Regions from separate parts of the Janthinobacterium salmonicoloratum genome, predicted to be linked through region 4. Evidence: predicted binding sites of a transcription regulator. Region 4 holds the regulator's gene; each other region holds the start of a gene.
The links. The regulator LexA, encoded in region 4, represses DNA repair genes until DNA is damaged. The targets are predictions, from matches to a motif close to ACTGTATNNNNATACAGT.
Positions count from the first base shown of each region.

Region 1: imuA (translesion DNA synthesis-associated protein ImuA) is a predicted target of LexA. The motif match lies at 2,950-2,967, and genes of this name have one in related genera.
Region 2: imuA (translesion DNA synthesis-associated protein ImuA) is a predicted target of LexA. The motif match lies at 4,906-4,923, and genes of this name have one in related genera.
Region 3: recA (recombinase RecA) is a predicted target of LexA. The motif match lies at 4,485-4,502, and genes of this name have one in related genera.

Region 1 covers NZ_JBNYXV010000008.1:50,315-57,991, reverse strand. Annotated here, with positions in the region: gene ACQ4WY_RS25570 (error-prone DNA polymerase) at 1-764, opposite strand, end outside; gene ACQ4WY_RS25565 (Y-family DNA polymerase) at 767-2,152, opposite strand; gene imuA (translesion DNA synthesis-associated protein ImuA) at 2,169-2,858, opposite strand; gene ACQ4WY_RS25555 (GNAT family N-acetyltransferase) at 3,399-3,833, shown strand; gene ACQ4WY_RS25550 (competence protein CoiA family protein) at 4,194-5,639, shown strand; gene ACQ4WY_RS25545 (hypothetical protein) at 5,693-5,974, opposite strand; gene ACQ4WY_RS25540 (hypothetical protein) at 6,210-7,322, shown strand.
Region 2 covers NZ_JBNYXV010000001.1:1,729,957-1,737,633, forward strand. Annotated here, with positions in the region: gene ACQ4WY_RS07975 (Hsp20 family protein) at 1-363, opposite strand, end outside; gene ACQ4WY_RS07980 (hypothetical protein) at 585-935, shown strand; gene ACQ4WY_RS07985 (alpha/beta hydrolase family protein) at 1,118-1,876, opposite strand; gene ACQ4WY_RS07990 (glutathione binding-like protein) at 1,957-2,661, opposite strand; gene ACQ4WY_RS07995 (Y-family DNA polymerase) at 2,758-4,245, opposite strand; gene imuA (translesion DNA synthesis-associated protein ImuA) at 4,175-4,885, opposite strand; gene ACQ4WY_RS08005 (putative Na+/H+ antiporter) at 5,092-6,357, shown strand; gene ACQ4WY_RS08010 (GNAT family N-acetyltransferase) at 6,411-7,677, opposite strand, start outside.
Region 3 covers NZ_JBNYXV010000001.1:2,578,249-2,585,925, reverse strand. Annotated here, with positions in the region: gene ACQ4WY_RS11955 (sodium:solute symporter family protein) at 1-1,784, opposite strand, end outside; gene ACQ4WY_RS11950 (DUF4212 domain-containing protein) at 1,781-2,095, opposite strand; gene ACQ4WY_RS11945 (sensor histidine kinase) at 2,088-3,620, opposite strand; gene ACQ4WY_RS11940 (response regulator) at 3,617-4,351, opposite strand; gene recA (recombinase RecA) at 4,593-5,699, shown strand; gene recX (recombination regulator RecX) at 5,834-6,289, shown strand; gene ACQ4WY_RS11925 (methyltransferase regulatory domain-containing protein) at 6,430-7,677, shown strand, end outside.
Region 4 covers NZ_JBNYXV010000001.1:1,599,166-1,606,842, reverse strand. Annotated here, with positions in the region: gene ACQ4WY_RS07460 (SPOR domain-containing protein) at 1-514, shown strand, start outside; gene ACQ4WY_RS07455 (CvpA family protein) at 535-1,023, shown strand; gene purF (amidophosphoribosyltransferase) at 1,062-2,585, shown strand; gene ACQ4WY_RS07445 (cystathionine gamma-synthase family protein) at 2,629-3,873, shown strand; gene ACQ4WY_RS07440 (tetratricopeptide repeat protein) at 3,953-4,726, shown strand; gene lexA (transcriptional repressor LexA) at 4,798-5,445, opposite strand; gene rpsF (30S ribosomal protein S6) at 5,721-6,110, shown strand; gene priB (primosomal replication protein N) at 6,131-6,439, shown strand; gene rpsR (30S ribosomal protein S18) at 6,455-6,745, shown strand; gene rplI (50S ribosomal protein L9) at 6,773-7,228, shown strand; gene ACQ4WY_RS07410 (replicative DNA helicase) at 7,364-7,677, shown strand, end outside.

The DNA.
Region 1 (7,677 bases), on a different contig from region 4:
TACAGATTGCCCAGCCGCAGACGCGAGCGCAGATGCGCTTCGGCATTCGAGGCCAGTTGATAGCCACACTGCGCCACCGGCGTATTCAGACGAATCGCGGTCATGGTGTCCTGGATGATTTTCATCGAGCGCAGGTGCATAACGACGTCGCCCGTGGCCACCACTGGCAGGCTGAATTCGGCGCCGATGGCTTCGACCATGGCGCGGTGCCGGTCATCCTGGGCACGGTGGTGCAACGTCAAGGCGACGCGCGCGCGGCCCGGTGCGCTGCGCACCAGCCATTCGGCTTGCCGCTCGATCTCTTCATAGGGGGCGTTATATTTGGGGCACAGGATAAGCTGGCAGCCAGGCAGCCCTTTTAAATGGGCGAGAGGGGCGGTGGGGTTGGCGATGTCGCGTGGCCACACCAGGTAACTTCCCTTGTCGGCGCGCGTGCGCGCAGCAGTAATGAGTTCGCTCAGGTTGCCGTAGCCGTCGCGATCCATGGCCAGGATCAGCACAGTGAAGGGCGGTGTGCCGTCCTCCGGTGTCACCCTCATCTGGCTGCCAATGATGAGGTGGATGTTCCACTCCCTCGCCGCCACATGCGCCTTGACCACGCCGGCCAGGGAGCATTCGTCGGCCATGGCGATGGCCTGGTAGCCCAGCTGGGCCGCGCGCGCCACTAATTGATCGGGCGGAGAGGCGCCGTGCAGGAAGGAGTAATGGCTCATGCACTGCAGCTCGGCATAGTCGGGCAGCGTGGGAGCTGGCGGCTTGTCCATGATTAGCCGAACATGCCGTGCAGGTACCAGCGGCCGTCAACGACACGCTCGAGGTAGATCCAGTAGCAGGTCGCATCGCTTCCTTGAGCGATGTAATAGTCGCGGGCCGCGATTTGATCGTTCCACCAGCCGGCCTCAATGCGTTCCGGCCCCTTGAGCATTTTTAGAGGGGAACCATAGAAGGGACGTTCGCTGCGCAGCAGCAGCGGGATTGGTTTAGGTAGCAGCCAGAACGGGCGCTCAAAAGCCTCATCTTCGGCGTTGACCGCCTTGCGCTTCTCGGTGGCGGCAGCCCAGGCATTGCTTTCCTCCGGCCGATGGTCTTGATGCTCGACAGGCGAGAGGACATTGTCGCTGCCAAGACGGGCACTGAGTAATTCCAGTAGGCGCCTGTAGTCGGCGGGACTGCCGCCCGGCTCGGGAAACAGGTCTTGTGTCGGGGGCGCCATCGCCGTGAGAAGGCGCGCCTCCAGGCGCAGGGCGATGACCGGGGCAACCAGTTCCGTGCGCACCAGGCGCTCTTTCAGCAGCCGTATCAGGTGCGCGTCGCGCCAGGTCGGCTCCGCCAATCCGATCTCGATTGGCGTAGGTGGGATTGCAGTTTTCCCGCGTTCGTGCTCCAGTAGCAGAACAAAAACACTCACAGCCTGCTGGCGCGCGACCAGCCATCCAACGAATTGCTGCAGCAGGCCAGTGGCGCCGTCCAGCAGGGCATCGGCGTGTTCGATCCGGTCAAAGGTTTCGATGCGCGCTGAAAAAGTTTCGGGAATGGCGATCCATTCAAACAATTCAGGAGCGAGCCCATAGGCACGGTCGAGCTCATCGAGCACGTGCTTGTTCATCCTGCGCTGGATGCCCGGGCGGGGCAGGCGCCGGAGTGCCGCCAGATGATCCGCGCCAATATCCGTTAGCCACTCCAGGTGATTCGCCGTGCTGGGCAGATAGGCGCAGGGCATGCGGTCGAGCTGGCGCTCCAGTGAGCGCATGTGCACGGTGCGCCGCAGAATGATCTGGCGTTTGGCCGGCTGCCAGCGCGACAGCAGCCAGGCCCCCATGGCTGTCGGCGCTGTACCAAGCTGCGAGGCCACCCCAAGCGCTTGCAGGGCAGCGCGAATGCGCCGGCTAATGGCGGCTCGCCCGTTAAACAGTCGAAGGCTGGCGGTCACGTCCAGCAGCAGGCTGAAGTCGCTGGCATGCGCCACTTCCGGGGTGAACTGGAGGAGGGCGAGCGCGATGGCATTGCTAGCAATCTGTTCGCGCTCAGGGCTGCGCTCCAGGATGACGGTATCCGGCGACACGGCCGCCACGCCGCCTGGGCGCATGCCGACACGCACGCCTTCGGCAAAGGCTTGCTGCGAGACCGTGATAATGCGGCCCTTGTCGACCACCGCATAGGGCCCCGGCTCACACCAGCGCGGCCTGAGGCATTCGAGAGGCAACAGTGGGAGGTGTACGCTGAACCAGAACCGCATTTTGATCGTCCAAAAATCGTTGACGTGCCGGCATGTCAGCCAGCGGGATAAAGAGCGGCGCCTCATGATGTGGGCCACGCCGTTTAATGATGTGAGTGGAAATGCCACCGGCGGCGGGGCGCAATGCCAGGCGCAATGGCGCTGGTGAGGCATCGGCCGCTGCGCTCATCGGCCGGACCAGCCAGAAGAACGTCTCGGTCGTCTGCGCCGCCAGATTGAGACGCCGCAGTGCTTCGTCGCGGATATTCGTCTGCCACAGCAATACCGCACCGCAACTGCCATTGCGCAGGATCTGCTCGGTGGACCAGAGAGCATCGGCGGTGCCGGGGGCACGTATCCAGAGCAGGTTTGGGCAGCTCAGGGCCATGAATTTGCAGGCGGCGGAGTTGGGCAAGTACGGCGGCTGCACCAGGGCGATCCGGCGATGTTGCGACAGTTGTGCCAGCATTGGCCGCAATAAGTGCATTTCCCCGATACCTGCTTGCTGAACTAGCAACTCCGTGAAGGTCGATAGTGGCCAACCCTTGCCTGGAAGCTCACGATCCAAGATGCTGTGACCGGTAGTAACCGTGCTGGTTGTTCCTCGGCTCAATTCACTCGCGCGCCAGACGTCACGCAGCATGGGGCTGTTAGCCAATGCGGTAGAGCTGGTGCGTTGAAGGGAAGGTGAAAGCATGGCGTCTGGCGTGCGGTTGTTGAGTATTCTCAAAAATACTGTATATAAACACAGTATATGCTGAGGACGTCAAAAACTGCAAGGTCCGTGAATTGCTTGAATTGTCAAAACTAACAGTTGTGATTGCACGAAAGAGCCAACAAGATCCGCCGACGTTCTAGGAGCTTTTTCTTGAGCGTGCGAGGCTCTCTGCAGGGCAGGGGCAGCCAGATCCGATCTCGCCGTTGGATCTGGCAGCTACGAGATAGCACACTTAGAGGCCGGGAGGACACCCAGGCCCCAGACACGATCCATCGGTTTTTCTTTTTCAAGAACCGTGGATCAGGACTGTCTACACTAGCTGTGGCGATTCAGTGCTAGAGTAAAAATGACCTTGACGGGAAAAAGGAATTTACGAACAAGCTTGGCTAGCGCTAACTGATTCGAACTAAGTAGAATATTTGCACCTGTATTTTTACTGTTAGCCGTACAATAGATAGGATCCATATGATCGATTTTAGACAATTTTCTGACGAAAATATCGTCCACTTTGTGAACGATAATTTCGAAAAGTTTGCTAGTGATAAGGATGAAGAATTTCCGAAAAACGTACTCAAACATCTAGCCGAAGGTCATTTTTCCATTATCCGATTACAGGAAGGCTTTGCTCTTGCCTTCAAAGGGCGCCGTTATATTGGCGGCACTGGGTTTCAGGAAGCTGACCTTATGTTCTTGTATGTGCACCCAGAGTCCAAGCGAAAGGGCATAGGGACGAAACTGATCGAACAAGTTAAAGTTTCAGTAACGCCCGAGATCCCAATCATTCTTAAATGCGAAACGAAAAAGCGAAAAGAATTTTTTGAGAGACGTGGATTTTTCGTGGTCGAACACTACGAAGAGGGCGATCATTTTTTAATGCGTTGGACACCGGCGGATGTTTGAAAATTGCAAAAAAATAACACACTTTTCATTGTTGCAGCAGCATCGTACAGTGATCCATCACGTTCGTCTGGTATCAAAGGCGGATGGATGGTTCAGGGTTCTATTGTGGTCTTCGAATACTCCAATGCATATTCGCTGTACTAAGGGTGCAATCATTCCCACTCTAAGCCTTTTTTGTCCAAACAATCACCAGATGCGGCGGAGTCAAAAAAATAATATTTATCATCGGCCGTGCGACCTCTGGAGTGACCAAGTGCTCATTGACTCTGCTAGAGGCGAGACGCACGTCCGCGCCAATTGGATGGCTCAAGCACCGGATTCCCCGTTAGCCACATTCCATGTTGCCGTGGTGGCGTAACGTTGAGCTCGATTTCAGCCTTGTCGCGCGTGCCCTTTGGGCAAAAAAGTGGCCGGATGGTTACACCTGTCGAAGTTGAATCGGGTCGCGCATGCAACTGCACCTGCCCCGGATGCAACGCGCCGCTGATTGCAAAGAAAGGCGAGCAGAATATCTGGCATTTTGCTCATGATGGTCTCGCTTGCGCGATCGGAGCAGAGACGGCTCTCCACTTGATGGCAAAACAAATTTTGGCCGATGAACGAAGCGTCCAGTTGCCAGCTGTCGAGATCAGCCTTTCCGCCACCGACGCGCTGGGCAAGCTACAGATCGTCTCGGCCGTTCTAGCGAGAGCGGTGAACGTAAAGTATGAGGCGGTCGAAATAGAGGTGGCCAGAGACAATCGACGACCGGATGCTGTGGGCTCAGGTAGGGGTCTCAGTGTGGAACACCGCATTGAGGTCTTTGTGAGCCATGCCGTTGATCCCCTGAAAGCTAGCGAATTGGAAGCGTCTGACTGCGCATGTTACGAGATTTGTCTGAACGATATTCCGGTGCAAACTACGATAGCTGAGCTTCGTGATGCGGTAACTGCGGCAGCGCATCGCATCCGCTGGATTTCTTACCCTGGGATGGCCACAGCTCGTCGAGTGCTTGAGACAAAACTGCAACGACTCTTGGGTGATGCAGTACAGAGCAAAATGGAGCAAGATGCTCACTCCGCAGCGGTATATGCTTCGTTGGATGAAGAAGAAAGACTAGAGAAAGCAAACCGGGCACGTCAAGCTCGAGAAAAAAAACAAAGCGAGCAGAAGCTTGCGCGAGCCAATGACAGCTTCAAGGGCACATCAACGGAGAATAAGCGCGCCTTCTTGCACGCGAAGCTGAGACTACCTGCCGGTACCGTTCCTGTAATTTTGAACACGAGGGTCGGTGGCGACAGGTCGTTTGGAGTAGACAGGGATGTATGGCAATCCGATATTTTTCGGAAATGTATTTTGGGGGGAGGGCACCGCGAGATTGCCCTCGAAAACGTCTTAGGCTGGATGCAACTTCGCTATGTTGTCTCACCAGAGTTCCCGAATGCGGCCAATATTGCGCTGTGGAAGTACTTCTCATCCCTGGAGAGCTCAGGATTTGTTCGTCACATTGGACGTCAGCGCTTCCTGGTATTGCGCGATGTAGCCCCTTGGCTGGACGTGGCAAATGAAATTGTCGGAATCTGGTTTTGGGCACCAGGAGCTTTTTTTTGCAAGCGTGAGGAACTGGAAGAGGCTAATATTCGCGGTAACTTTGGGCTGACGTCGATCGCACTCGCATCCATTCTGCGGCGATTTCATGCCGAGTATCTTGCTGACGGCGAGCCAGAGGACGCAGCGCAGAGTATCTCGCAGCTTATCGAAATATCACCTATGATTGTTCTGAATCTGCTCGAGGAAGCCGGGGTGGTCAGTAATCCACGCAAGTAGTCGCACTCTAAGTAGCGTAAGGATGAGCAAAAGCGGTACTGGAGCAGGACGAATCAAGGAACAATAGTTTTATCCGATAGATCCGCACATTTTGCGCCGATCCTGGCCCAGCCCACGATCCGCTGCGCCTGGTTCACCAACATCATGATCTTGCAACCCGCAGTCTCGCTCCCATAGTTGAGCTGCAACAGATCATTCTCCTGTCGATAGCCGCCGGGCGTGCCGTACTGAGCGGCGACGGCGAAGCTGTTCTGACCAATCAAATTATCCGGTACGCGATCCCCGTAAGCCGCGCATCCCGATGTCATGATGACAAAGACCAGCAAATACAGCATTCTCATTTTCCACTTTCATGACATGGTTGACCTCATCCTAAATCCCTACAGGACGAGTAACTTTGCGTGAGAACATGAATATTGGCTGTATAAAGGGGCTGACTATGCAATGATATTGCTTCTATTTACTTCTGGCCGCCAACAAAACCCAAAGAGCAAGTGCGGATGCGCGTGCCCACTGGATTAGATAGCATCACCACCCAAATGTTCACCAATGTAAGCCTCGAAAAGAAAAATGTTTGAACTCTATTTCTTGTCAATTGCGGAGCGATTCTACGGGATAGCATTTCCAGGGATGATCGCAAGGACAGGTGTCGTGTCGGAACGGACAATACGCAATTGGTTGAACGGGAAAGCTGTTCCAAGTGACCGAAAACGGGATGCTTTTGTTCGGCGTAGCATGTCATGGCTACAAAAGGAATTGATCGCGGCTAAGTGGCCGGAGGAGAAGCGCGAAGCCTACCTTTCTCAGCTTGCGGAAAGTCGCGGCGGGGCAAGTGCAATCATCCAAACTCTGCATTGGGGGGGACCAGACGGTTGCCCATCCGCACTGGATCTTGCGCGACGCATTGATGCGCTTTCACTTGCCCTAGGAGAGCAGCGGGAACGCAACGATATGGCCGGATTCGTGCAGCTCTTTCATACTGCCTGGCTGACGGATGAACACTTCAAGAATCCTGAACTTAAGCTCGGTCCCGCCGCTTTGAGGGAAAGTACGAATCACGCGATGCAGTGGGGGGATCTTGCATTGCCGACGACTGTATTGTTGATTAACCTCCAGTTACAGCTTCTGGCTACCCTCGATCACGAGTTCAGCGCGCGCTATCTACCTAAATTCGAACCAGTACCAGTGTTCCATGGACTATTTCCAGCCCGGACGGCGTGCAAAAGCGGTGGCCCACGCATACGTGGAAAGGTTAGGCTGCCAGTATGCAAACTTCTCGACATGATGGCATGCCTGCGCTATTACCGCTTACATGGAAAATGGCCGGCAAAAATCCCCTCTGTTAGCGAAGCAGCGATATGGATGGACGTGTTGTCGCCAATGCTCGCAAAGTGGCGCATGGGCCGCCAGTTCACGGTGAACGACTTTGACAATGCTTGGCTACATATGTTTAAGCGCTTCCCTGAACATAGCCGTCCTTCACCACCAGCGCCTCTTTTATACGCCGCCGTGGTTCTGACACGCTTATTCGTTATCGGAAGTGTAGAAAAGAACAACCTGTCGATCGCGGAAGGCGGCGCAGAACTTTACCTGGAATGGTGGGCACGTCAACGCGAAACGTCTGAGGTGCATCTCGATGCGCCACGCGCTGGTGTAAAGACCTGGATATCCGATTTATTTTGATTGTTTGTGGTGGGAATCCGGGCTTAGCGTTTCCCAGTTAGCTGGGCGTCTATCGTGACCACGCCCCGTCCAAAAACGTTCATTGTTGATGTTAAGTTGTTGTTCCCGGTTGTGAATAGTCGTCGCATCCATGACAATTTTCTTTGGGGCAGGGGGCGTGGATTGCGCACTTTTCCGCCTAGATCCATCGCTCTGCGTTGCCGATAACTTGGTACCATTTATGCTTGGCTTCGGGGTAGGGGGGATGACTGCCGCTGGTGGTGGTGAGGACCTCCGACCCGCTGATTTTGCTACTGGAATTTTGCTGGCGACTTTTTTCTGGTTCATGATAGCGTCCTTAAGTTATCCGGCCTTC
Region 2 (7,677 bases), 130 kb from region 4:
CAGGTCGATGGTCAGCATGCCGTTTTCAAACGTGGCGCCCGTGACCTTCACGTGGTTGGCCAGCTGGAAGCGTTGTTCGAAATCACGGGCAGCGATGCCGCGGTGCAAGAACGTGCGCTCGACGCCATCTTTCTGCTTGCGGCCCGTGACGTGCAGCGAATCGCGTTCCGTGATGATGTCGATCTCTTCGCGCGAGAAGCCGGCCAATGCCATCACGATGCGGTATTTGTCTTCCGACACCAGTTCGATGTTGTACGGTGGATAGCTGGGCTGTGCATCGGCGCGCTGTTCGTTGAGCAGGTGTGCCAGGCGGTCAAAGCCAATGGCGGAACGGTACAGGGGAGCAAGGTCAAAAGTACGCATGATAAATATCCTTTTCAAATGAAGCGATAAGAGGGGCGGACCTCACCATGAGCATCCGCCTGCTACCAATCTAAGGACGATCAAGCGGCCTTCAAGGCCTTGAAATTGGCGAAAACCGCCCCAGACGCCACTAAATTTGTAAGAAATTTTTACATGCCCCATCCAGGGGGATTTGCATGGCGCTCCCTATGCGGGGCCGGCTTTTGGTGTATGCTGGCGGCATGAACAATGACACCGACATCCAGCTCAGCGGCCCATTCAAGGCCACCGACGGCTCCGGCCGTGCCCACGACATCAAGGCCATCCGCATCTTCGACGAAGGCTACGGCATCATCGACGTCTACGTCGACTTCGCCGCCCCGCTCGAAGCGGGCGCCTGCAAGGACAAGACCCTGGTCGGCCACATCCTGGCCCGCCTGCGCAGCCTCGGCTACGTGGGCCCCGACTTCGGCCATGGCGACCTGGGCTTGCAAGACAAGAAACTGATCGTTCTGGAAGCGCCTGAGGAGTTTTCCGCCTTTGCCGTGAGCAAGGGCTGGAAAGACTTATCAGCAGAGTTTGACGAGGACTGAGCGCATGCAAAAAAACCATGGCGTTGTTGCCGTGCCTCGTCGTACATTCGTACTGCCTTCGGCAAGGCGCCTAGCCCTGGGCATTTTTCAGGCACTCAGTTTATTCGACTAGATCAACACCATCTGCGCCGCGCCAGCTTCTGCTGCCGCGGCGTTTTTCATGGGCGACCGTTTAATTGAGCTTAGTTGATGTAACGCGCGCTCCACGCGGCGATCACGTTGGCAACGTAGGCCGCGTCATCGCGCCCCGTCAACAGATGATCGGCATCGTCGAGCGAAACGAAACTTTTCGGGTGCTTGGCTGCCGTAAAGATCTCCATCGCATTCGACAAGCTCACTGTCGTGTCGTTCGGCGCGTGCATCACCAGCAGGGCGCGGCGCAGGCCGGCGATGTGCTCTTTTAAGCTGTGGCTGCCCGCGTCGTCGACGAATTGCTGCCGGATGCGGAAGGGCCGCCCTTCCAGCTGCACCAGCGCTTCGCCTTCGGCGGCGATTTTCTCGAGGTGGTCGCTGAACATGCGCGTCACATACGCGGGCGTGCTGGGGGCGGCCAGGGTGGCAATGGCGGTGGCTTCCGGCACCTGCTCGGCAGCGGCCAGCACGGCGGCGCCGCCCAGGCTATGGCCGATCAGCAATTGCGGTGCAGCGTGCCTGGCCCGCAAAAAGTCGGCGGCGGCGACCAGGTCGTCCACGTTCGACGAAAAATTGGTGGCGGCGAACTCGCCTTCGCTGGCGCCCAGCCCCGCAAAATCAAAACGCAGCACGGCGATGCCGTGTTCCGTCAAGCCTTGTGCGATGCGCCGCGCGGCCAGCACATCCTTGCCGCAGGTAAAACAGTGAGCGAACAGCGCGTACGTGCGGATGGCGCCGTCGGGCGCATCGAGCCGCGCCGCCAACACATGGCCGTGCGCGCCGGGAAAATCTTGCCGGGTGGATTTCATTGTCTCAGATCAAAGCTGCCGCGCAGCGCGGCCGATGGCGCATTGTAGCGCCGCCAGGCCGTCGCCGCAGTTGGTCAACCTTAACCGCGCTTCGGTATGTCCAATCCTTTGACGACTGCAGGACGGGCAAGAAACGCTTCCAGTACGCGCTGCACGTTGGGGAAGTTGTGGAACCCGACGAGATCGCCGGCGCCATAGAAGCCCACCAGGCAGCGCACCCACGGGAAGATGGCGATGTCGGCAATCGTGTACTGTCCGCCCATGATCCAGTCGCGGCCCTGCAGGCGCTGCTCAAGCACGCCCAACAAGCGCCTGGCCTCGCCGAGATAGCGTTCCAGCGGACGCTTGTCCTCGTAGTCCTTGCCAGCGAACTTGTGGAAGAATCCCACCTGGCCAAACATGGGGCCGATACCGCCCATCTGGAACATCAGCCACTGTATTGCTTCATAGCGCAGGCCCGCGTCCTGGGGGATGAACTTGCCCGTCTTCTCGGCCAGGTACAGCAGGATGGCGCCCGATTCGAACAGGGCCAGTGGCTTGCCATCGGGACCGTTCGGGTCGAGGATGGCGGGAATCTTGTTGTTCGGATTGAGGGACAGGAAGGCGGGCGACAGCTGATCGTTCTGCTCGAAGCTGACCAGGTGCGGCTCGTACGCCTGGCCCAGCTCTTCCAGCAGGATGGAGACCTTGATGCCGTTCGGCGTCGGCAGCGAGTACAGCTGCAGGCGCTCGGGATGCCGGGCAGGCCATTTCTCGGTGATGGGAAAGTCGGAAAGTTGGGACATGAAAATCCTTATTGAGGTGTATGACGCGGCGCAAGAAAGCCAGTATAGCCAAGCATGGCAGTTTCAGCAGGACAGCGCCTGTTTGGCCGCCTCCCTTCAGCCAAACAGGCCATGCAAAAACCAGCGCGGCGCGGCCTCTTCCCCGCTGCCGGCGATGCGTTCGCGATAGACCCAGTAGTGGGCGTGGTCGAGGCCTTCGGCGATGAAATAATCGCGCGCCTGCGACTGGCCCCACCAGCCCGCCTCGATGCGCTCGGCGACGGAGACCATTTTCAAAGGCGAGCCATAGAAGGGCCGGTGCTCGCGCATCAGCAGGGCGATAGGCTGGGCCAGCAGCCAGCCGGGACGGGGCATGCCGGGCAAGCCGGGCGGCAAGTCCGGCAACGCGTTCTTGCCGCCCGGCTTGGCAGGCAGCGGCAGCCACTGGTTGGCCGTCTCGGGCCGGTAATCGGCGCGCGGCGCGGCCTGCAAGACATTCTCGGCGCCCAGGCGCGCCACCAGCAATTCCAGCAAGCGCTGGCGCTCCTGCGGCGTGCCGCCCGGCTCGGGAAACAAGGTATCGCTGGGCGGCGCCATGGGCTGCACCTGCAGCGCTTCCAGGGTCAGGCCGATCACGGGTGCGTCCAGCGCCAGCTGCGCCAGGCGCTCCTTGAGCAAGCGCACCAGGTGCTCGTCGCGCCAGACGGCTTCTCCCAGCGCCAGGTCGATGACGGTGGGTGGGCGCGCCACCCTGCCCCGCTCGTGCGCCAGCAGCAGCTGAATGCGCTCGACGGCGAATTGCCGCGCGCACAGCCAGCCCGTCATTTGCTGCAGCAGCCGGCGCGCGCCGAACAGCAGCGCGTCGGCGTGCTCCACGCGGTCGAACAATTCCAGGCTGGCGCGGAACGTGGGCGGCGCTTCGAGCCACACGAACAATTCCGTGCTGTGGCCATGCGCCTCGTCGAGCATGTCCAGCAAGGCCCCGCCGCAGCGGCGCTGCAAGCCGGGCCGGGGCAAGTGGCGCAACTGCCCCAAGGTGAGGCAGCCGATACCCTCAAACCAGTCGAGCCAGGGGCGCGCGGGCGGCAGCAAGGCGCACGGCAGGCGGTCGAGACGGCGCACCAGACTATCCATGCGCAGCACGCGCCCCTGGCGCGTACCGGCGCGCGCCAGCAGCCAGGCGCCGCGCGCCGTGGGGGCGCACGACAGCTGGGCCGTGTAGCCAAGCGCGCGCAAGCTGGCCGCGATCTGCCGGCACAGGGCGCGCACGCCGCCAAACAGGCGCAGGCTGGCGCCCGCATCGACCAGCAGGGTCGCTTCCTCACCCTGCGCCACCAGCGGAGAATATTGCAGCAGCGCCAGCGCCACCGCTTGCAGGGCCTGCGCTTCCAGCTCCAGGGAACGTTCGTGCAGGCGCGCCTGCGGCGCCAGCATCAGCGCACCCGCGCGGCGCATGCCCGGCCGGATGCCGGCCGCCCGCGCCAGCGGCGACAGGGCCATCACTTGCTCCTGCTCCAGCACCACGCCCAGGTGGTCAGCCGACCAGCGCGGGCAAAACACTTCGAGCGGGAGCCGGGGCAGGCACAGGCCGATCCAGAGTCGCATGACGCAGCAGTAAAGAAGGAGGTTGCAGGGGCAGGAACAGGGGCGCGTCGCGCTGCGGTCCCCGGCGCTTGATGAAGCCGATCTCGATGCCGCCGGCGGCCGGGCGCACGGACAGGCGCAACGGCGCAGGCGACGCATCCTGCGCGCCATGCAAGGGGCGCAGCATGCAGAACAGGGTGTTGCCGCTTTGCGCGGCCAGGTGCAGGCGGCGCAGGCTGTCGGCGCGCACATGCGATTGCCAGAACAGCAAGGCGCCGCACGTGCCACTACGCAAGATGTTTTCCGCCGCCCACAAGGCATCCTTGCTGCCGGCGCTCTTTATCCACAGCAGTTGCGACGGCGCCAGACCCTGCGCGGCCAGGGCCAGCGCCTGCGGCGGGTGCGGTGGTTGCAGCAGCACGATGGGCAAGCCCGGCAACTGCGCCAGCGTGGGCGCCAGCAAACGCAATTCGCCGCTGCCCGGCTGCTGCACCAGCAGATCGATGAGGCTGCCGCTGGGCCAACCGCCGCCGGGCAACTGCGCGGACAGGGCGGCAAAGCCCGTGTCCAGGCAGCGCATGGCGCCCTGCCCCAGCTGCGATGCGCGCCATAAAGACGGGTGCAAGGCTTCCGGCGAGGCCATCAATTTGGAATGTTGCATCATTGGATATGGAGATGAATACTGTATGCATATACAGTACTATCCACTCCGTCTTTTGGCAAGGTTTATCTGCCTGTTACCAGCGCAGGGGCCGTTCCGCCATGTCCGAAAAACCCCGTTTTGGGCATCGATTGCTGTACCATAAGCACTCTCCTTACCGCCTGGCAACGTACCAGTCGGCCTCCTCCGTCCATAAGGAAACGCATTTGACCACCATCCACATCATCAGCGCCATCGTCTTCGGCCTTGCGCTCATCCACACCTTTGCCGCCAAGTCGTTTGAAACATTATCGCGGCGCCATCCCCGCCATGCTGGCCTGCTGCACTTGCTGGGCGAAGTGGAAGTCGTGTTCGGCTTCTGGGCCTTCATTTTGATCATCATCATGGCCTTTGTCTCGGGCGGCGATGCGGCCATCGAGTATGCCGAGTCGCGCCAGTACACGGAGCCGCTGTTCGTCTTTGTCGTCATGGTCGTGGCCGCCTCGCGCCCCGTGCTTGACGCCGTGCAGCGCCTGCTCAAAGGCGTGGCGCGCGTCATGCCGCTGCGTACGGAACTGGCCCTCGTCTGGCTGGGCCTGGCGCTCGTGCCCCTGACGGGCTCCTTGATCACGGAACCGGCCGCCATGACCCTGGCCGCGCTGATGCTGGCGCCGCAAATCTTCCGCCCCGGCATCCCTGAATGGCTGAAATACGGCGCCCTGGGCGTGCTCTTCGTCAACGTCTCCATCGGCGGCACCCTCACTTCGTACGCGGCGCCACCCGTGCTGATGGTGGCCACCACGTGGAACTGGGATAGCGCCTACATGGCCAGCCATTTCGGCTGGAAGGCGGCCATCGCCGTGCTGATCAACGCCACCGGCGTGAGCATCCTGCTGCGCAAATACCTGCACAGCAACACGTCCGATATCAAGCCGAAGGCCGGCGAAGTGGAAGCGCCAAAAGTGCCGCTGGCCGTCAGCCTGGTGCACATGATCGTGCTGGCAGGCGTGGTCACCCTGGCGCACCATCCCGTGCTGTTCATCGGCCTGTTCCTGTTCTTCCTCGGCTTCGTGCAGGCGTATGAGCGCTATCAAAGCCCCCTGATCCTGAAGGAAGGTTTATTGGTCGGCTTCTTCCTCGGCGGCCTGGTGGTACTGGGCGGCATGCAGCAATGGTGGCTGCAGCCCATCGTCTCCAGCCTGAAACCGCTGGCCCTGTTCTTCGGCGCCCTGGGCTTGACGGCGATTACCGACAATGCGGCCCTCACTTACCTGGGCTCCTTGATCGTCGGCATGACGGACGAAGCGAAATACATGCTGATGGCAGGCGCCGTGGCCGGCGGCGGCCTGACCGTCATCGCCAATGCGCCGAACCCGGCCGGCGTGGCCCTGCTGCGCCGCGGCTTCAAGGATGAATCGATCGGCGCCGTCGGCCTGCTGGCGGGCGCCCTGCTGCCGACGGCCGTGGCGGGCCTGGCCTTCCTGGCCCTGTAAGACGCTGCACGGGGCGGCTGCCGGCCGCCCCCTGTTACCCCTCGATTTCCCCTTCAGTTACCTTCATACACGAGGAAGTGCAGGCGGTCATAGAACAGGCTGTAGGCATAGTCGAACGTGCCCACGCTGCGAAAACCCTTGTGCAGATACACTTGCAGCGCTTCGCTCTTTTCCCACACCGTCAGGGTGATGCGCGCACAGCCCTTGCGGCTGGCCAGGTCGCGGATTTCATGGAACATCTGCCGGAACAGGCCCTGGCCCCGGTATTTCTCGTCGATGGCCAGGCTGCTGACGAAACAGTCGTCGGCGCGCGCATGCGCGAGCACGAAGGCGTCATACGCATCATCGAGCGCCTTCATGTCATCGCGGTAATAGGACACGGCGCCGCAGGCCTGGAACTCGGCCATCGTCGCGGCCGTGAAAAAGCCGATGAAACGCTCGTCCTCGTCATGCAGGCCGTGGATGTGCGCCAGATACGGGTCGATGTTTTGCCGCCGCTGCAATTCGACGAACTGCAGATTGAGTTTATTGCCAAACGAGCAGTATTCAAGGTAGCTGGTGGCAAACAGCAGTTTCGCCATGCGGTTCTTCGCCTCGTCGCCCAGCCGTTCGCCCGCCACCAGCTTGAGCGGCGCATGCGACAGCAAGCCCGCCTGCGCCTCGTCGCCGGACGGGGCGGCATCGCCGGCGGCCGGCATGCGGCTGCCGTAGCGGCCCACGGTAGGACGCCAGAAATTGCCAACGGCAATATGCTGCGAACGGTGGGCCAGCAGGTAGCGACAAAAGACGGCATTCACGCGGTCCAGCTGCGGGTCGTCCGACAGCACCGAGTAGTAGTGAAAATGATCGATGTCCGCCCGCAGCTGGGCCGCATACGCCATGCGCGGCACTTCCTCGATGTCGAACACGTCGACGATGTTGGGCAGGCTCAAAGGATCGTCGAGTTGCCAGTCGATCTCGGCTAGCCTGGCGACGCAGCGGGCATACGCGCGCCGTTCCTCGTCGCTGAGCGGGATGTGTATATCGGTAATGATATCGTCCAGCAAGCGCATGCCGCGGATGCCGCCCACCACCGCTTCTCGCGCGCCGTCATACAGCACGCAGTAGCGCTGGTAAAACTCGGCATGACTGAGCAGGGTCACGCCCAGGTTTTTCTTCCATTCGGCATAGAACTGGCCAAACAGCTGCGCCTCGAATTGCGGGCAGGAACGGGGAATCTGCGCATCGATACCCGCATAGGCGAGGTTCACATTGCGCTGGATCACACGCAGCGCGGCGTCGTTCTTCTTGGCGATCAGCATGCCCGTTTCATCGAGAAAC
Region 3 (7,677 bases), 980 kb from region 4:
AGCACCAGCGGCGGGAACAGGGTCGAGGCGGCCAGGGAAAACGCTACGCCCACCAGCGACAGGATGTCGGCCGGTTTTTGCGAGGCTGCATAGGCGGCGATGAAGGCCACGGCCAGCAGCAGCAATTTTGAAATCGTCACGCGCTTTTGCGTCGAGGCGGTGGGGTCGACCACCTTGTAATAGATGTCGTGCGACAGGGCGTTGGAGATGGCCAGCAGCAAGCCGTCGGCCGTCGACAGGGCGGCGGCCAGGCCGCCGGCCGCCACCAGGCCGGAAATCACATAGGGCAGGCCGGCGATCTCGGGCGTGGCCAGCACCAGCACGTCGGCGTCGATGGAAATTTCCGCCAGTTGCACGATGCCGTCGCGGTTGACGTCGACGATGCTGATCAGGGGACTGAGCTTGTCCACATTGGCCCAGTACGACACCCAGGTGGGCAGGTTCGTGTATTGCGTGCCCACGAGAGCGGAGTAAATATCGTACTTGACCAACACGGCCAGCGCAGGAATCGTGAGATAGATCAACAAGATGAAGAACAGGGTCCAGAACACGGAGACGCGCGTTTCGTGCACGGAGGGCGTGGTGTACGATCGCATGAGGATATGCGGCAAGGCGGCCGTGCCCAGCATCATGCAAAACACGAGGGCCAGGAAATTGTTGCGCTTGATGTCGGACTGCTCCCGGTTGGCGGCGGGGAATGGCTGCGCGTGTGGAATGATCGGCTCTGCGCGTTTCTGATTCTGTGCGTGCGCGGCTTGCCACAGCACGCGTGCCTCGTCGGGACTCTTCGGATACGCGATCAGGTAGCGTTCCGCGTTGCGGATATCGAATAGCGAGGCATTGCGCTGGCGCAAACTATCGAGCTGGCGCTGGGCCGCCAGATGGCCTTGTTCCCAGGACGCGGGCAAGCCGGCTATGCGCGCCTGGTAGCTTTGCGCGCGCTGGCGGAAAATGGCGCGCACCTCGTTTTCTTTCGGGTCCGTTTCCAGCACGTGTTCGCGCGCGCTCAGTTGCGGCAGCACCTTGCCGTAGGCGATCTGCGGCACGGGATTGTCCGCATGCTTGACCGACAGCCATATGGCGGGGATCAGAAAAGCGACGAGGATGATGATGTACTGGGCCACCTGCGTCCAGGTGATGGCGCGCATGCCGCCAAGAAAGGAGCAGACGAGGATGCTGGCCAGGCCCAGGAAGATGCCGACGGAAAAATCCACGCCCGTGAAGCGCGAGGCGATCAGGCCGACGGCGTAAATCTGCGCCACGACATACGTAAACGACACGATGATGGTGGCGGCCACGGCCACCACGCGCACGCTGGCGCCTCGTTTGTCGGTGCCGCTGCCGTAGCGGGCGGCGAGGAAATCGGGAATCGTGTACTGGCTGAACTTGCGCAGGTAGGGGGCGATCAGGAGTGCGACCAGGCAATAGCCGCCCGTCCAGCCCATGATGAAGGCCAGGCCGTCGAAGCCGTTCAGGTACAGGCCGCCGGCCAGGCTGATGAAGCTGGCCGCCGAAATCCAGTCGGCGGCCGTGGCCATGCCGTTGAACATGGCCGGTACCCGGCGTCCCGCCACATAGTATTCGGTGACGTTCGAGGTGCGGCTGATGACGCCGATGGTGGCGTACAGCGTGATGGTGACGAGCATGAACAGGTAGCCGATCCACGCGCGCGGCATGCCTTCCTGTTCCAGCACGGACAGGGCCAGCAGGAAGGCGGCAAAACCGGCGGTAAATAGCAGGTAGTAGCGGCATAGGCGTGCAAAAAAGCTGGGCTGGCCGCTCATGCGTGCTCCTCGGCATGAAAAGCCTGGTCGAGGCGCCGCATGCGCCAGGCATAGAAGGCGATGATGGCCAGGTACACCAGCGAGGCGCCCTGGGCCGCCATATAAAAGGGCAGCGGCCAGCCGAACAGGTTCAGATGCAACAGCTCGCGCGCATAAAACACGGTCAGGAAGCCCGTCAGCAGCCAGATCAGCAACAGGATGGCCGTCAGGCGCCGCGTCTTGTGCCAGTGTACATCGAGGCGCGCCTGCAGTTCGGGGCTGGGCGTGCGCGCCGGCCGCGCCAGGGGAACGGGTGGGCTGGGCTTATCCATACGTGATGTCGTCCTCTTCTGGCGCGTCCGGCAACAGCAGGGCGATGCTCAGGCGCAGCAGGGTGCCCGGCAGCTTCGGCGAGTGCGCGCGCGGATTGTTAAAAATATCGACTTCGGCGCCATGCTGCTGGGCAATCTCGCGCACGATGGCCAGGCCCAGGCCGCTACCGTCGACATTGCTGCCGAGAATGCGGTAAAAGCGTTCGAACACGTGCGCCCGTTCAGCCTGCGGTATGCCGGGGCCCGTGTCTTCCACTTCCAGGATGGCCAGCTCCAGGGTGCTGCGCACGCGCACCGTGACGCTGCCGCCCGACGGCGTGTAGCGCAGGGCATTGTCGATCAGGTTGCTCAGCAGTTCACGCAGCATCATGGCATTGCCGGAAATCATGATCGCATAGGCGGGCTGTTCGAAGCCCAGGTCGATATGCTGGGCGAACGAAGCTTGCACCCAGTCCTGCACCACGCCGCGCGCCATTTCGCTCAGCTCGATCGGCTCGAACGCCGTGCCCGCCTGCGGCTGGTTTTCCGCGCGTGCCAGGGCCAGCAGCTGGTTGACCAGGCGCGTGGCCGCTTCCGAACTTTTTGCCAGTTGCAGCAGCGAGCGGTGAATCTCGTCGTGGTCAGTCTGGCGCAGGGCCAGTTCGGATTGCATGCGCATGCCGGCCAGCGGCGTTTTCATCTGGTGCGCGGCATCGGCGATGAAGCGTTTCTGCATGTCGATCGACAGAGACAGCCGCGCCAGCATCTCGTTGAGCGAACCGACCAGCGGCGTGATTTCCTCGGGCACTTGGCCCGATTCGATGGGGCTCAAATCGTCGGGCGGCCGGGCGCGTATGCGCTCCTGCAATTGCGCCAGCGGCGACAGGCCGCGTGCCAGGGCAAACCAGACCAGGGCCAGGATCACGGGCAGGATGATGAACTGCGGCAAAATCACGCCCTTGATGATTTCATTGGCCAGCTGGGCGCGTTTTTCCAGCGTCTCGGCCACTTGCACCAGCGCGCGGTGCGGCTCATCGTCGTTGCTTGAAGGAATGTCGAGATAGCTGAACGCCACGCGCACGGGCGTGCCGTGGATGGTGTCGTTGCGAAACAGCACCATGCCGCTGCGGTATTTGTCAGGGTCTTGCGGCGACGGCAAATCGCGGTCGCCGTCGAGGTACTCGCCGCGCGGGCCTACCACCAGGTAATACAGGGTGTCGATATCGTCACCGCGCAGAAAATCGCGGCCCTTGCCGTTCTTTTCCGGCGCGCGGCGCAGCATGGCGCCGTCGGCTTGCTTGACCTGCTGCGTGAGCACCGTCACGCTGTCTTCCAGCGCATGGTCGAAGGGCTGATTGGCGATGCCCTTGGCCACCAGATAGGTGATGGCAATGCTCATTGGCCACAGCAGCAGCAAGGGCGCCAGCATCCAGTCGAGGATTTCGCCGAACAGCGAGTGCTCGATGGTGTCATCCTGTTCCGTGGTGGGCGGCTCGAACCAGTCGTCGTCGTCCGCCTCGTCCGCTGGCGCCTCGCGCGCCTTCACTTGCTGGCGGGTCCGCTGGGCGGGCTTGCCGACTCGCCCGCTTCGGCGTTCAGGCGCGCCGCTTCCGAGTATTTTTCCAGGCAATAGCCGAGGCCGCGCACGGTGGCGATACGCACGCCGCCCACTTCGATCTTCTTGCGCAAGCGGTGGACATACACTTCGATGGCGTTGTTCGACACTTCTTCGCCCCATTCGCACAGGTGGTCGACCAGCTGCTCTTTCGAGACGAGGCGGCCGGTGCGGCCCAGCAAGATTTCCAGCAAGCCCAGTTCGCGCGCCGACAAGTCGAGCATCTGGTCGTTGATGTAGGCGCTGCGCCCCACCTGGTCGTAGCTGAGGGGGCCATGCTTGATGACGGTGGCGCCGCCGCCGGCGCCGCGGCGCGTCAGGGCGCGCACTCTTGCCTCCAGTTCCGACAGGGCGAACGGCTTGGCCATATAATCATCGGCACCGAGGTCGAGGCCATTCACGCGTTGTTCGATGGAATCGGCGGCCGTCAGGATCAGTACCGGCAGCAGCGAGGCGCGCGCGCGCAGGCGACGCAGCACTTCCAGGCCGGACATCTTGGGCAGGCCCAGGTCGAGGATCAGCAAGTCGAATTCTTGGGTGGACAGGGCCGTATCGGCCTCTTGACCAGTCTTGACGTAGTCGATCGCATAACCGGACTGGCGCAGCGAGCGGGTCAGGCCATCGGCCAGCACGCTGTCATCTTCGGCAAGTAAAATACGCATGGTGCACTTCCTATGCTTGCGGCGTTAGAAGTTTGTATTGTGTTTCATTTTCCGCAAGGTAGCGAGTTTTTGTGAAAAACCAGGCTTGTATTGATCTGTTTCAAAACAAATCCACGTTCCGCTTGCATTGATCACTGTTTTTTTATACAGTACTGTCTGTGTAAAGAATTTAACCCACTGGCGCTATCGCAGGCTGCAGGATTCACGTGAATCCGCAACTGTAGAACGGCTGAAAGAACATATGGACGATAAAAAAGCTGTAGTACCCGCATCGGAAAAAGCCAAGGCGCTCGCCGCCGCACTGGCGCAGATCGAGAAGCAGTTTGGCAAAGGTTCGGTCATGCGCATGGATGCCAGCGCAGCGATCGAAGAAGTGCAAGTCGTGTCGACCGGTTCGCTCGGCCTCGATATCGCGCTGGGCGTGGGCGGCTTGCCGCGCGGCCGCGTGGTGGAAATTTACGGTCCGGAATCGTCGGGTAAAACCACCCTGACCCTGCAAACCATCGCTGAAATGCAAAAATTGGGCGGCACTTGCGCCTTTATCGATGCCGAGCACGCGCTGGACGTCGGTTACGCGCAAAAGCTGGGTGTGAACCTGCATGAATTGCTGATCTCGCAACCGGACACGGGCGAGCAGGCGCTGGAAATCTGCGACGCCCTCGTGCGTTCGGGCAGCGTCGACCTCGTCGTCATCGACTCCGTGGCCGCGCTGACGCCACGCGCCGAGATCGAAGGCGACATGGGCGACTCCCTGCCAGGCTTGCAAGCACGCCTGATGTCGCAAGCCCTGCGCAAGCTGACCGGTTCCATCAACCGCACCAATACCCTGGTCATCTTCATCAACCAGATCCGCATGAAGATCGGCGTGATGTTCGGCAGCCCGGAAACGACCACCGGCGGCAATGCGCTGAAATTCTACGCTTCCGTGCGCCTGGATATCCGCCGCACCGGCTCGATCAAGTCCGGCGATGAAGTGATCGGCAACGAAACCAAGGTCAAGGTCGTCAAGAACAAGATCGCGCCACCGTTCAAGGAAGCGCACTTCGACATCCTGTACGGCGCCGGCACCTCGCGCGAAGGCGAAATCCTGGACCTGGGCTCGGATGCCAAGATCGTGGAAAAATCCGGTTCGTGGTACAGCTACAACGGCGAACGCATCGGCCAGGGCAAGGACAACGCCCGCGCCTTCCTGCAAGAGCGTCCGGCACTGGCCCGCGAAATCGAAAACAAGGTCCGCGCTTCGCTGGGCGTGCGCGAACTGCCGCCGCTGGCTGCTGAAAAGCCGGAAAAAGCGGATAAAGCCGCCGACAAGGCTGCCAAGGCTGCGGAAGCCAAGGCTGCCGAGTAAGCTGCCGTCAGCCATCATTCGCGTTTGCGGATGGTGTCTGGCAAGGTGTCACCACGATCGCCGTCCCGCGCTGTTGCGCCGGGCGGCGATTGTGTTTGGGTGCTTTGATCGTACATGAAAGACAAGGTGGGGGTATGGCCGCAGTACAACTAAGCCTGAAGGGCAGGGCGCTACGTTTTTTGTCGATGCGCGAACACAGCCGCATGGAATTGCGGCGCAAGCTGCAGCGGCATGCGCAGGAGGGCGATGACGTGGAAGCCTTGCTCGACAGCCTGGAAAAGGCCAACTGGCTGTCGCAGGAACGTTTTTCCGAGTCGCTGATCCACCGCCGCTCGGCCCGCTTCGGCAATAGCCGCATCATGGCGGAATTGCAAAGCCACGGTATTGGTGGCGAGGCGCTGCAGGAGCTCAAGGCCGGCCTGGCCGAAGGCGAGACTGCGCGCGCCTGCGAAGTGTGGCGCCGCAAATTTGGCGAGGTGGCGCAGGATGCCGAGCAGCGCAACAAGCAGATGCGCTTCCTGATGCAGCGCGGTTTTTCCCAACGCGCCGTGCAAGTGGCCTTGAAGGGGCTGGATCCCGACGAGGAATAAGACCGGCGCCCCGCCGTGCCGCCAGAACTGCGCTTTCAAACGCCGTCTGTTTCCAGGATGGTGACGCCGCGCGATCGGGTATGCTGGCGCTCGAACGCTGTGCGATGCGCGCAGCACCACTGATCGTGACAGGATGCAAGATGAGCAACTGGAATGCCGGCTATATGGCCGAAATCGCCTATACCTATGGCTATTACGAAGAATTGAATCCTTTGCGTCTGCGGCTGCCCCTGCTGGCCGCCGGCCTGGCCTTGCCTGCCAGTGGCACGGCTTGCGAGCTGGGCTTTGGCCAGGGTATCAGCGCCAACATCCATGCGGCAGCGTCCGCCACGCGCTGGCATGGCAATGATTTCAATCCATCCCAGGCTGCATTTGCGCAGGAGCTGGCCAGCGCGGCCGGCGCCGGCGCGCAGTTCACGGATGAGTCGTTTGCGCAGTTTTGCCGCCGCGACGACTTGCCCGATTTCGACTTTATCTGCCTGCACGGGATATGGAGCTGGGTCTCGGCGGAAAATCGCGCGCTGATCGTCGACTTCCTGCGGCGCAAGCTGAAAGTCGGCGGTGTCGTCTTCATCAGCTACAACACTCAGCCAGGTTGGGCCGCAATGATGCCGATGCGCGACCTGATGGCCGAACATAGCCGCGTCATGAGTGCCCCGGGCCAGGGCGTGCTGGCCAGAGTCGAGGGCGCCATCGATTTCGTCGACAGGATGATCGCCGCGCAACCGCGCTACCTGGAGGCCAACCCGCTCCTGGCGGACCGCATCGAAAAGCTCAAGGCGATGGATGGACATTATCTTGCCCATGAGTATTTCAATGCTGACTGGCAGCCGATGGCTTTTTCCAGCGTCGCGGCCATGCTGGGTGAAGCCAAGCTCGAGTTTGCCGCGTCCGCCACCTATACCGCTCTGGTCGACATGCTGAACCTGACGGCCGAGCACCAGCAATTCCTGGCCGAGATACCCGATCCCATCTTCCGCGAGACGACGCGCTCCTTCCTCGTTAACGAGCAGTTCCGCAAGGATTACTGGGTCAAGGGGGCGCGCAGGCTGACACCGTTCGCCCAGGCCAGTGCCTTGCGGGCCGTGCGCGTGATGCTGGCCGTGCCGCGCGACGAGGTGGTGTTGAGCGTGCATGGCGTGCTGGGCGATGCCGATATGGATGAGCGCGTGTATGCGCCCGTGCTCGATGCCATGGCCGACCATCGCGTGTATACGATAGGCGAGCTGGAGCAGCAACTGGCGGGCAGCGAAGCCAACCTGGCCGCCTTGCTGCAGATCATGCTGGTGCTGGTCAGCAAGGGCAGCGTGCTGGCCGTCCAGGACGAGGCCGACATCGCCGTGGCGCGGCCGCAGACGGCGCGCCTGAATGTTTACTTGCTGGAACAG
Region 4 (7,677 bases):
GGTCAAGCCAGCTTACGTGGAACCGAAACCCGAGCCCAAGCCTGAGCCCAAGCCGGTCAAGGTGGAGCCAAAACCGGAACCTAAGCACGAAAGCAAGCCGGAACCCAAGGCCGAGCCGAAACACGAGCCCAAGCCTGAACCGAAGCATGAAGTAAAACCGGAAACCAAGCCTGAGCCGAAGCCTGCCAAGCCGGCGCAATCGGCCGACGATGCCGCGCGCGCGCTGGCTATACTGGAAGGCAAGCCGCAAGACAAGCCGCAAGAGAAAGCGCACGATGCCGGCAGCGGCAAATTCGTGGTGCAGGTGGCGGCGCTGGCGACGCAGGACAAGGTCGATGAATTGCAGGACAAGTTGCGCGAAGCGGGCATCAAGTCGTACACGCAGAAAGTCTCCAGCCCGGCGGGCGAGCGCATCCGCGTGCGCGTGGGGCCGTTCGGCAGCCGCGAAGACGCTGAAAAGACTCGCGCCAAGCTGCAAAAGCTGGGCCTGGGCGGCAGTCTGGTGCCGGCGTGATGTTGCAAGGCTGAACGCGCGTGACGATCTTCGATTACCTGGTGCTGTTCGTGCTGGTGACGTCCGTGCTGATCAGCATGATGCGCGGCCTGGTCAAGGAAATACTGTCATTGGTCAGCTGGATCGTGGCTTTCGTCATTGCCAACGCCTATGGCGCCACCCTGGCGAAATTCCTGCCGGAAGCCGTGCCGGGTGAAGCCATCCGTTTATTGCTGGCCTTCGTGGTGCTGTTCATCGGCGTGCGTATTTTGATGGGATTGCTGTCCATGACGGTCGATGCGCTGGTCAAGGTGACGGGCTTGAGCCTGGCCGACCGCACCCTGGGCAGCCTGTTCGGTGTGGCGCGGGGCCTTGTGATCGTGCTGACCGCCGTCATCTTGTGTGGCATGACGTCCATACCGCAGCAGCCATTCTGGAAAAATGCGCTGCTCAGCCCGTTCGCGGAACAGGGCGCGCGCGCCATCAAGCCTTATCTGCCTGCCGCTTATGCGCAGCATGTGAAATTTTGAATTTTTTTAAAATCAGTAGCACAGTTTAGGAGCACACCATGTGTGGCATCGTCGGCGTCGTTTCCCATCAACCTGTTAATCAATTGCTCTATGATGCCTTGTTGCTCCTGCAACATCGCGGTCAGGACGCGGCAGGGATTGCGACCAATCACAGCAGTATGTTTTCCATGCACAAAGCCAACGGCCTCGTGCGTGACGTCTTCCGTACGCGCAATATGCGTTCGCTGCAAGGCACGACGGGCATCGGCCATTGCCGCTACCCGACGGCCGGTTCGTCGAGCGAAGAGGAAGCACAGCCGTTCTATGTGAATGCGCCCTTCGGCATCACCCTGGCGCACAATGGCAACCTGACCAACTGGGAACAGTTGAAGCTGGAAATGTTCAAGAACGACCGCCGCCACATCAATACCGATTCCGATTCGGAAGTGCTGCTCAACGTGCTGGCGCATGAAATCCAGGAAGCGACGACGGGCCTGAACCTGGACCCGGAAGCCATCTTCAAGGCCGTCACCGTATTGAACCGCCGCGTCAAGGGCGGTTACGCCGCCGTCGCGCAAATCGCCGGCGTGGGCTTGCTGGCATTCCGCGACCCGCACGGCATCCGTCCGCTGTGCCTGGGCATCAATGAAACGGAGCTGGGTCCTGAATACCTGATCGCTTCTGAATCCGTGGCCCTGGAAGGCATGGGCTTCCGCTTCGTGCGCGACATCGGTCCCGGGGAAGCCGTCTTCATCGATGCTGACAAGCAATTGCACAGCGCCCAATGCGCCGACAATGCCAGCCTGAACCCGTGCGTGTTCGAATTCGTTTACCTGGCCCGTCCCGACTCCGTCATCGACGGCGCCTCCGTGTACGCGACGCGCCTGAAAATGGGCGAATACCTGGCCGAGAAGATCCGCGCCGAGTTGCCTGGCGTGCATATCGACGTGGTCATGCCGATTCCCGATTCCTCGCGTCCGGCCGCCATCCAGCTGGCCATGGCGCTGAACATCGAGTACCGCGAAGGCTTCATCAAAAACCGCTACATCGGCCGTACCTTCATCATGCCGGGCCAGGCGGCACGCAAGAAATCCGTGCGCCAGAAGCTCAATGCCATCCCGTCCGAATTCAAGGACAAGGTCGTGCTGCTGGTCGACGATTCCATCGTGCGCGGCACCACCAGCCGTGAAATCGTGCAGATGGCGCGCGAAGCGGGCGCGACGAAAGTCATCTTCGCCTCGGCCGCGCCGCCGGTCATCTACCCGAACGTGTATGGCATCGACATGCCGACGCGCGACGAGCTGATCGCCTACGGCCGCACGACGGAAGAAGTGTGCCGCGAAATCACGGCCGACTACCTGGTGTACCAGGATATCGGTGCGCTCAAGCAGGCGATCGCCGACGTCAACCCGGCCCTGACCAACTTCGAGGCGTCGTGCTTCGATGGCGTGTACGTGACGGGCGACGTGTCGCAGGAATACCTGGACCGCCTGGAATATGCGCGCCACCATCCGAAGGCGGCAGCGCCCGAAGATACGCCACGTTCCCAGCTGAACCTGAACCTGGCGACAACGGAAGCATAAGTAACCTGCCCGGCCTGCGCCGGGCTTTTTTTTCTCTGCGATCATGAACGATAAAAAAAACTACGGCTTTACCACCACCATCCTGCATAACGACCGCCGCAAGGGCATCGAGCATGGCTCGCTGCACAAGCCCGTGCACACCTCCGTTGCCTTTGGGTACGCCGACGCGCGCCAGCTCGCTTCCGTATTCCAAGGCAAGGAGCCGGGTTTCCGCTATGGCCGCCAGGGCAACCCGACGGTGTCCGCGCTGGAAGACAAGGTCAACAAGATGGAAGACGGTGTGGCGACCCTGTGCTTCGCCACCGGCATGGGCGCCATCGGCGCCGTGGTGCAATCCTTGCTGCGCGCGGGCGATCACGTCGTCTCGTCGGCCTTTTTGTTTGGCAACACCAACAGCCTGTGGCAAACGGTGACGGGGCAGGGCATCGCCGTGTCCTTCGTCGACGCCACCGACGTGGCCAACGTGGCCGCCGCCATCACGCCGGCCACGCGCATCGTGTTTGTCGAAACCATCGCCAATCCGCGCACGCAGATCGCCGACCTGGCAAAGATCGGCGAGCTGTGCCGTGAGAAGGGCATCCTGTACATCGTCGACAATACGATGACGACGCCATATTTGTTCCGCCCGAAAGCCGTGGGCGCGGGCCTGGTGGTCAATGCCTTGACGAAATCCATCGGCGGCCACGGCAATGCGCTGGGCGGCAGCTTGACGGACACGGGCGTGTTCGACTGGACGCGGTACCCGAATATCTTTGAAAACTACAAGAAGGCGGCGCCCGCGCAGTGGGGCATCGCGCAAATCCGCGCCAAGGCCTTGCGCGACTTCGGCGCCTCCCTGGGCCCGGAAGCGGCGCACCATATTGCCGTCGGTGCGGAAACCATGGCCTTGCGCATGGACCGAACCTGCTCGAACGCCCTGGCGCTGGCCACCATGTTGCAAGCGGACTCTAGAGTGGCGGCCGTGCACTATCCTGGCTTGGCATCGCACCCGCAGCATGCGCTGGCGACGGATTTGTTCCGCAGCTATGGCTCCCTGTTCAGCTTTGAGTTGAAGGATGGCATCGACTGCTTCGATTTCCTGAATCGTCTCAATCTTGCCATTCCAGCGAGCAACCTCGGCGACACGCGCACCCTGGTCATTCCCGTCGCCCACACGATCTTTTACGAGATGGGCGCAGAGCGGCGCGCCAGCATGGGCATCGCTGAATCGCTGATCCGCGTCTCCGTCGGCATCGAAGACGAAGCCGATCTGCTGGGTGACTTCAGGCAGGCATTGGAAGAAGAATAAGGTTTCACTTTTTTGAGAAAAAGATTACATTTAGGTGTAATTAAAGCATTTGTGTCTATTTCTTAATTGGAGAGTGAGAATGAAAAAAATTGTATTTAGTGCTTTATTGTTATTTTCTTCCGCTGTATATGCTGATGATCTGACGGATGCGAATAAATTCTTGCAATCCAAGGCTTATCCGCAAGCCTTGGATTTATATAAGAAGCTGGCTCAGGCAGGGAATGCGGAGGCTCAATTTCATTTGGGTGAGATGTATTTATATGGTGAGGGAGTAGGCGTCGATGCCGTGCAAGCCGGACAATGGTTTGGGCAGGCATCCAAGGCGGGCAACAAAAATGCCGATGCTGCGCTGGCCCTTATGGCTAGCCGTGTCGAGCGAAAAGGTGACATTGATTACTATGTCAATTCATATGCTGGCGAGGATATTGCCTTGAGTAAGATGAAGTGTGTCACTCCGGTGATCCCTGAATTCTCCAAAACCAAGCGTCAGATCAGGGCTGTGGCCGATAGTGTTGATGCCTGGATGACATGCTATAACAGCTTTGTCAGTAAACTGAATGCTTCTTTGCCGCCTGGTAAAGCCATTCCATCTGCCATTGAAGCGCTGATGAATGAGCAGGAATTTGAAAAGGCTAAGCTGCGCATGGATGTGGCCTATGCGCGGGTGAGCGCCGACGGACGTGAACTGGCGCAAAAGATCTTGGCGCAGCGCGATGAGTGGCAAGCCAGAACAGAGAAGTACCTCTTGGCTGAGAATAAAAAAATTCAGACAGAAAATGAAATGAGTGAGCTGGATCGTTCACGTAGTGCGAACACGCCGCAATGGGTGACAAGCCCTGTGCCAAACAAGTAGGACGGTCTTGCCGATGTTGTCAATAGGTTGGAAATTAAGCGCTCGCATGTGTGATGCAAGCGCCTTCTCTCCTAATGCCAGCTGCGCATCAGGCCGACGGCCAAACCTTCCAGGGCGAATTCATCTTCCGGCGATACGGTGATGACCTTGAAGTCGGGGTTTTCCGGCAGCAGTTCGATGACGGAACCCGTTTTCTTGTAGCGCTTGACGGTGACTTCGTCGCCGATGCGGGCCACGACGATCTGGCCATTCTTGGCGCTGTCGACCTTCTTGACGGCCAATAAATCGCCATCCATGATGCCGGCGTCGCGCATGGACCAGCCGCGCACCTTCAGCAGGAAGTCGGGCTTGGCCGAGAACAGGGCCGGGTCGACGTTGTAGCTCGCTTCCAGGTTTTCCTGCGCCAAGATGGGCGAACCTGCGGCCACCCGGCCGATCAGGGGCAGCGACATCAGCAGCGCTGCCGGCACCTTCGATGCAAGGGCTTCGGCGGCCGCACTCGCCGCCGCACCGATCAGGCGGATGCCGCGCGAGGTGCCGGGCGAAATCTCGATCGCGCCCTTGCGGGCCAGAGCCTGCAAATGCTCTTCGGCCGCATTTGCTGATTTGAAACCCAGTTCATTGGCGATTTCGGCACGGGTGGGGGGGAAACCCGTGTTTTCAATCGCGTCCTTGATCAGGTTCAGGATTTGTTCTTGTCGTGCTGTCAGCTTGATCATGAGCGGTGGGTGCATACTAAAATGCTGTCTATATGAACAGTCTGTATTTTTGTACAGTATCGCCCACTATGCAAGGGGATTTCCGTGTTTTCGGCGAATTTCGCAAGAAATACTTGTCCGTGGGCAGAAAGCATGGTGGCGCAGGGGCTTTTCGGGCGCTTGTGGAAGGAATGATTGAAACGTTTGCAAAAGGCGGTTATAATCTTCGGCTGACCTTCCCACACCCGTCTTGACGCCGGGGTGGGCGATTATCAATCCGACCTGAAGGAGTTTGCATGCGTCATTATGAAATAGTCTTTATCGTCCATCCGGACCAAAGCGAGCAAGTGCCCGCGATGATCGAACGCTACAAAGCCAGCGTAACCACCCGCGGCGGTTCGGTTCACCGCGTGGAAGATTGGGGCCGCCGTCAAATGGCTTACTCGATCCAAAAGCTGCCTAAAGCACACTACATCTGCCTGAACATCGAATGCGACAACGAGACCCTGGTCGAGTTGGAAACAGCATTCAAATTCAATGATGCCGTGTTGCGTCACCTGACCGTTAAAATGAAGAAAGCTGAAACAGCTCCTTCGCCGATGATGAAATCGGTACAACGCGAAGACGCGGCCAAAAGCCACCGCACCGAAGCACCAGCAGCCGCTCCAGCCGCAGCAGCAGCTTAATTCTTGACCAGGATCGTGCGCTGAACCAGCTACAAGTAACCGCCATCATTGCCGAGCGCGAAATATTGCGCTATACCCCGGCAGGGCTGCCGATTGTGAATGCAGTATTGCAACACAGTTCGCAGCAGATGGAAGCAGGGATTGCCCGTTTGACCGAGTTTGATGTTGCCGCGCTAGCCGCTGGCGAAATCTCAGGCCGGTTCAGTCAGGCAAGCTTGGGCGGGGTATATCAGTTCACGGGTTTCCTGGCCAGGAAGAGCCGCAACAGCAAGAGTTTGGTGTTTCACATCATTGATTTTAGTGCAGTCACCCCGACTAGCGCATTTTAGATACAGGAGCCTGACATGGCATTCGGTAAAAAGTTCGACAAAAATAAGCTCAAGCTTAAAGAAAAACGCAAACAGCAAAACCCGTTGTTCAAACGCAAGAAGTTCTGCCGCTTCACCGCAGCTCACGTTGAGCAAGTCGACTACAAAGACGTCGACACGCTGAAAGACTTCGTCCAAGAAAACGGCAAGATCATGCCAGCACGCCTGACCGGTACCAAAGCGCACTACCAGCGCCAAGTTGACACCGCAATCAAGCGCGCTCGCTTCCTCGCGCTGCTGCCATACACCGATCTGCACCACGCTTAATCGGTCAGATATTCCTGGAGAAGAACTATGCAAATCATTCTGTTAGAAAAAGTTGTTAACGTCGGTAACCTCGGCGAAGTCGTCAAAGTCAAAGACGGTTACGCACGTAACTTCCTGATCCCGCAACGCCTGGCACGTCGTGCTACGGCAACCGCTGTGGCTGAATTCGAAGTCAAGCGCGCCGAACTGGAAAAAGCTGCTGCCGCCAAACTGGCCGCATCGCAAGCCCAAGGCGAAAAACTGAGCGGTCTGACCGTTCAAGTTGCTCAAAAAGCTGGTGTTGATGGCCGTCTGTTCGGCTCCGTCACCAACTTCGACATCGCTGAAGCGCTGACCAAGCAAGGTTTTGCTGTTGAAAAAGCACAAATCCGCATGCCTACCGGCCCGCTGAAGATCGTTGGCGAGCACAACGTTTCGGTTGCTCTGCACACCGACGTGGTCGTGGAAGTTGTTATCGCTGTCGTTCCAGACGCGAACGCGTAATCGTCTGCGGGCCTGGCCCGCAAGCGCTGCCGCACTATGAAAAGCCGGGTTCGCCCGGCTTTTTTGTGGCCTTTTTTTCGCTCAATTTCAGCCCTTTATTTTTGCCAGCACGCCGAAGCGGGTATAATTCGCGCCATGAACGCCCCCTCTGATCCGCAACTGGATTCCCTCCGTATTCCGCCGCATTCGATCGAAGCAGAACAATCCGTTATCGGTGGTCTGCTGCGCGACAATGCCGCGTATGACCGCATCGCCGACTTCATGCATGCGGAGGATTTCTATCGCTATGACCATCGCATCATCTTCGAGCAAATCGTCAAGATGGTTAACGCTTCCAAGCCAGCCGATGTCATTACTGTTTTTGAAACCCTGACCCAGCTCGGCAAGGCCGATGATGTGGGCGGACTCGCTTACCTGAACGCCATGGCGCAAAACACGCCATCGGCTGC